2 regions of the Paenibacillus sp. FSL H7-0323 genome follow, and region 1 is predicted to be linked to the other one. Evidence: riboswitches for the same ligand, from Rfam matches in the RefSeq annotation. Region 1 holds a riboswitch; the other holds the start of a gene.
The links. Region 1 has a riboswitch for cobalamin ahead of MHH89_RS24445 (anaerobic ribonucleoside triphosphate reductase). Riboswitches for the same ligand answer to the same signal wherever they lie in the genome.
Positions count from the first base shown of each region.

Region 2: another riboswitch for cobalamin. It lies ahead of metE (5-methyltetrahydropteroyltriglutamate--homocysteine S-methyltransferase); the one in region 1 lies ahead of MHH89_RS24445 (anaerobic ribonucleoside triphosphate reductase).

Region 1 covers NZ_JBBODB010000001.1:5,431,737-5,434,876, forward strand. The annotation lists gene MHH89_RS24445 (anaerobic ribonucleoside triphosphate reductase) at 1-1,288, opposite strand, end outside; cobalamin riboswitch at 1,531-1,765, opposite strand; gene MHH89_RS24450 (MTH1187 family thiamine-binding protein) at 2,144-2,452, shown strand; tRNA gene MHH89_RS24455 (tRNA-Thr) at 2,546-2,617, shown strand; gene MHH89_RS24460 (hypothetical protein) at 2,851-3,018, shown strand.
Region 2 covers NZ_JBBODB010000001.1:2,949,782-2,952,921, reverse strand. The annotation lists gene MHH89_RS13470 (DedA family protein) at 1-276, shown strand, start outside; gene MHH89_RS13465 (undecaprenyl-diphosphate phosphatase) at 327-1,187, shown strand; cobalamin riboswitch at 1,287-1,492, shown strand; gene metE (5-methyltetrahydropteroyltriglutamate--homocysteine S-methyltransferase) at 1,648-3,140, shown strand, end outside.

The DNA.
Region 1 (3,140 bases):
GATGTTCGCCGCCTTCCCAAACGCCTTCTCGCATCATGAAATCGGAAGCTTTAGCTTTTTGTGCGGTTTGGATGTGGAAGCGATGGAGAAGTCCTTCCAGCGCAATATCCATATAATGATTTAGATCTTCATAGAAGCCAGCTTCGTCTGCGACGGTACGTCTGCCTGTTACTGTGCCGTGTGCCAGACCTAGCCGAACCAGATTTAGTGTATTAAAGGAAAGGTTGCCCTTCCCAGAGCAATGATTACGCCCAAAACGGTCACCGAGCACTCGGGTTCGGCAGCCCATTGTAGCGAACTCCGTATCAGGATCACTTGGATCATAATACTGCAAGTTGAGCGGAGCGTCCAGATTAGCGAAGTTTGGATATAGTCTGCGCGCAGAACATTCAGCTGCTTTTAGGAACAGTTCATAGTTAGGATCGCCTTGCTGTTGATTGATTCCTTGCTTGCATTTGAAGATTTGAATCGGGAACACTGGTGTTTCTCCGCTGCCAAGTCCGTTCATAGTTGCGGTTAGCAGAGAACTGATCACAAGCTGACCTTCTGGTGAAGTACAAGTACCGTAGTTGATGCTGGTAAACGGTATTTGTCCACCGGATCGGCTGGACATGGTATTCAGATTATGTACCATACTTTCAGCCGCTTGCAGGGTTTCGATTTCGGTTTCCTTTAGTGCAAAACGGAACGCTCTTGGATATGACTCCGCCAGATCGGTCCGGCTCATCGTAATCTCGCCCAAAGATTCGTCAGCTTGTCCTTCTTCAAAATAATCCAGACCCTTGCGGAACAGCTTGGCGAAGGATTTGGTTACATAAGGTGCCAGATCGTAATCGAGTTTATTGGCGGATACACCACCATATTGAGCATTTTGCTGGGATTGGAAAATAATCGCTACCAGAGACATAGCTGTCATTATTGAGTTCGGAGGACGAACGCTGCCGTTGCCGGTATTGAAACCTTCACGGAGAAGTTTATCAAACGGGATAAAAATACAGTTCGTCGTTCCAATCGCGTATTGATCCAGATCATGCACATAGACGACATTGTCATCAATAGCCTGCACTAGCTGTGGCGGCATCGTAAAATTGCGGGCGTACCATTTTGAATATTCACTGCCGAACTTGCTCATTTTACCGGAGAAACTCTCTCCATTCAAATTGGCATTCTCGCGCAATAGGTCCATATCCCGACTGTCGATAATATCCCGGCCTAAATCAATGAGCTCTTCTAAAAGAACTTCCCGTGCATTTTCTACTCCATTAAATTGTCTCTCCAACAACGTCATTGTACAGCTCTCCTCTCAGTATAAAAGAAAAACATCTATCATCAAATCCATATATCCATAAGAAGTTGGACTGCTATAAGCAGTCGTATATTTGTTCAGATTACATAAAAAAAGCATCCCCTACCCGAGGATGGCAGAAAATGCCCGATGCGTTATGTAAATATCCACACGGATATTTGCAGAGGTCTCTACGTAGATGACCGCATGCGGACACCATCCCTGTTCCTCGCAGGCATCAATAGTTGGTGTCGTCGAAACAGGTAGGTCTCCTGGCTTCCGTGGGATCTCTCGGCGCCTTCCCAAGGGTGTTCCTAACCCTCAGTGGCATTTGCCGGGAGATGTGGATTCTCAAGCTTCCCAGAAGCTTAAGAAGGCCATCCGGTTACAGTGGCGGGACCGCAGCGGATTCTCACCGCGCTTCCCTATTAAGCTCTAAATCCGGTTAAGGATCAAAGCGCCTGTCTCCACTATATTTTGTTGTCGTTAGATAAAAATAACCCAAGATGTTGTGTTTGTAAACAGTTTTTTAGAAAACCCGCGCGGGGAGCGGGTTCTTTAAAAGTACTCCACAAATGATCCACAGGCTGTCCATAAGTAATCCACAATTGATCCACAGGGAGATGCGAAATGATTCATAAATTGTCCGAAAAGATGCCACAAAGAGTCCATAAATATAGTGCAGATGACCCTAGAATTTGCTCATGAGAAAATACCCTTAGCCCAAAGTCATATTTTGGAGTAATCAGAAGAAATAGAAGAGATAAGGGAGGATAATCTTGCTTAGTTTGTGACAGAGCGGTGGAATTGTTACAATGGAAGGAGACAGCTACTATAAAATTTCGAGGAGGTATTCTCATGCCTATTGCTGAAGTTACAGTTATTCCAATTGGAACAGGCAGTACCAGTCTTAGCAGCTATGTTGCGGATATGCAGCGGGTGCTGAAGACAGTAGAAGGGATTACTTATGAACTTACGTCCATGGGGACGATCATCGAAGGGCCTCTGCAACGCATTTTTGCCGCGGTAGAAGCTTTGCATGAGTCTCCTTTTTCCGCAGGTGCAGAACGTGTCTCTACCTCACTTAAAATAGACGACCGCCGCGATAAACCCTCTACTAGCCGTGGAAAGTTAGAGTCTGTGGAGCGTAAGCTACAGGTGGATTAGCAGTTTAGGAGGGCGGAAAACAGGGAGCAATAGGCTTGCGTTTCTGGCTGAAAGTTGTATAATATTTTTTGTTTGACAGAAAAACAGCGTTAAGCTGGTGTAGCTCAGGGGTAGAGCAACGCACTCGTAATGCGTAGGCCGGGGGTTCAATTCCCTTCACCAGCATCCTTACAAAGTCGATAGTGGCGCGTGTTCCCGGGTTTTTGGAACTGCGCCTTTTTTTTGTACAAGCATCAACTTCTAACATTCTTCTAACCTTTAGTCGATTAAAGTGGGTGTCTCGTCAATTTTCTCCACTTCTTTTCGGGTTCCTAGAATAGAATCTCCGATACATCGGGGCACCGCTTCCTGCAGATTGGGGAGAACATGTGAATAAGTATCCAGAGTGATATTTATTGATGAATGGCCTAATCTTTCCTGAAGTCGAATATGATGGACAGCCCCTGCTGTTCCCTGTTCTTCTGGAGAAACGTATCAAGGAAGATAAGACATGGCGCGAAATCGGTAATGAAAACGGTATGACTAGTGGTCACTGTCGAGCAGATGGAAGGCGTGTCGCAAGCTGACAGCAATCAGAATGAAGGATGTGGCGGAGGTGCAGCATAAGCTGCTTTTCTCTTGCGGGGGCAGATCGGTTAGATGGTAATTACTATAAAAATAAAAAAGACACCACAAGGTGTCTTAGTAC
Region 2 (3,140 bases), 2.5 Mb from region 1:
CGGATGGTTCCGCTGGTCCGCAGTCTGATTTCGATTCCGGCGGGAATGTCGGGCATGAAATTTGGAGTATTTATGATCTTCACAACGATTGGCACATTGGGATGGAATTTGCTGCTTGTGCTTATTGGCGCGGCTTTAGGAGAATCCTGGGAAGACATTGCTATGTACATGGACGTGTACTCCAATGTAGTCTATGTACTAATTGCTGGCGGATTAGTTATTCTTGGGTTTCTGTACTTCCGCAAACGCAGCCGGAGAATGAACACTGAGGGCTAAGCGGGTAGTGGACTGATAATAGAAATGACTATTAAAAAGGAGGGAAACACATGGAGCTATTAACGATTATTAAAGCCATTATTTTGGGGCTTGTTGAAGGTTTAACCGAATTTGCTCCAGTATCCTCCACGGGTCATATGATTATTGTTGATGATATGTGGCTGAAATCACAGGAGTTATTTGGACAATATACGGCAAATACCTTCAAAGTAGTTATTCAACTGGGTTCAATATTAGCGGTTGTTGTGATCTTTAGAAATCGGTTCATTGATTTGTTAGGCTTAAAGCGTTTCAGCCGTAAGCAGTTGGATCCTGTAACAGAGGAGCTACCGCAGTTGGAGCAGGGCGGGCATCTCAAGCTGACTCAGGTTCTGGTAGGGTTAGTGCCTGCAGGTGTGTTAGGTGTTCTGTTTAATGATTATATTAATGAGCATTTATTCTCTACCTCAACAGTGTTAATTGGTCTAGTGATTGGGGCTATATTAATGATTATTGCCGATCTGTTTGGGCCGAAGAAGATCAGAACTGAGAGTGTAGATCAGATTACATACAAACAGGCACTTGGTGTAGGTCTTGTACAGTGTTTTTCGTTATGGCCTGGATTTTCACGCTCGGGCTCGACGATTTCTGGTGGCGTACTCCTCGGGATGAGCCATCGTGCCGCTGCTGATTTTACGTTTATTATGGCAGTACCCATCATGGCAGGTGCCAGTCTGTTGTCACTGATGAAAAACTGGCAATATTTCACCATGGACGCGTTGCCGTTTTTTATTGCAGGCTTTATTAGTGCCTTCCTATTTGCGCTGTTATCGATGCGTTTCTTCTTAAAACTGATCAATCGTATCAAGCTCTTACCGTTTGCTATATACCGTATAATTCTTGCTGCTGTAGTATATTTCGTATTTTTCTAAGTCCGTTATAAGGAATCGATATAACAGAAGCCCCAGTAATCTATTGCAGATTGCTGGGGCTTTCACGTATGATGACATCAGATTAAGACACTCAAATGATGAATGATATCGGAGACAGGTGCTGACCGGAAAATAGTAATTCGGTAGGCTTAATAGGGAAATTCGGTTCGAAGCCGATGCGGTCCCGCCACTGTAACGGAAGAATCTCGAGCAACAGAGGTCACTGGCAATTTACTACTGCTGGGAAGACTGCTCAAGATGTTGACGCCGCTAGCCAGGAGACCTGCCTGTTTCAACAGCACTGCTTCACCTACGGAAGATAGGGAGGTGTTAGACGTTAACCATGGGTATATCATGGGCGTCTTTCCCTTTGACTTTTTTAGGGAAGGGCGCTCTTTTTTATAGGAAAGCAAGTAGCTTTGGAGTTTGAAATAAGAGATGGAAGAGGGAGTGTATCGAGATGACGAATAAAGTAAAAGTAAGCAATCTTGGATATCCGAGAATCGGAAAGAACCGCGAATGGAAAAAGACACTGGAAGCCTACTGGCAGGGGAAAATAAATGAGGAGCAATTCCGCTCCGAAATGGCAGCAATTCAGCTGCAGCATTTGAAGACCCAGCAAGAGGCAGGAATTGAGCTTATTCCGGTGAATGATTTTACTTTTTATGACCATGTGTTGGATACGGCTGTTATGTTTGGAATTGTACCTCCACGGTACACGTATGATGGCGGCGACATCGGGCTTGATCTTTATTTTGCAATGGCCCGTGGTAATGCTGAGGCTACTGCCTGTGAGATGACCAAATGGTTCAATACGAACTATCACTATATCGTTCCAGAGATCGGCACACAAACACCACGCCTGACTGAAAATAAACCTCTAGCGGCTTATCGTTTTGCTAAATCGCAGGCAGGGATTGAAGGTAAACCGGTACTTTTAGGTCTGTATACCTTCCTTAAGCTGTCCAAAGGTTACGCAGCGGCAGATATCGCCAAGATTGCTGCACGTTTTGTTCCAGTCTATGTTCAACTGCTACAGGAACTAAAGCAAGAAGGGGTAAGCTGGGTACAAATCGATGAGCCAGCGATTGTTACAGGCATAAGTAAAGAAGAATTAACACTGCTTAACTCGATATACACAGAAATTGCCGGCTCCGTGCCGGGCTTGAATATTATTTTACAGACGTATTTCGAAGCTGCTGAACCGTTGGAAGCACTGCTAGAGTTGCCTGTTCAAGGCTTGGGTCTTGACTTTGTGCACGATGGTGGAGCGAATCTGGCTTCTATCGAACGTCTTGGCTGGCCGAAGGACAAATGGCTGGGTGCCGGAATTATTGATGGACGGAACATCTGGCGTTCCGATTTAGACGCTAAGCTGCAACTGGTAGAAAAGCTCAGCGTTCATGTGCCGCTTGATCGTCTTATTCTTCAGCCTTCTTGCAGTCTGCTGCATGTCCCAGTCACCGTTCAAGGTGAGGTGAAGCTGAAGGCGACTGTTAAGAATGCGTTAGCTTTTGCCGATGAGAAGCTTGCAGAGCTTAGTCTGCTCGGAGCAGCCCTCGCAGATAAAGTAGAAGCTTCTAAAGCAGCGCTGGCCGCTAGTCGTGAAGCTATTGCAGCATTCCGCGCACTACCTGAGCGTGGCCGTAAGGATGTGGCGGAGCAAGTGCTTGCACTTGCAGCTTTGCCTGACCAACGCAGTTTGCCTTTTGCTGAACGCTTAAAGGTGCAGCAAGAGAAATGGCAGCTTCCACTTCTGCCAACCACTACAATTGGTAGCTTCCCGCAGACAGTAGAAGTGCGTCAGGCGAGATTGAAATGGCGTAAAGGGGTCTGGAATCAGGAGCGTTATGATGGATTTGTTCGTGAGCAGATCGCGGATGCAATTACCTTCCAAGAAAAGCTAGGTCTGGATGTTCTGGTCCACGGTGAGTTCGAGCGTACAGATATGGT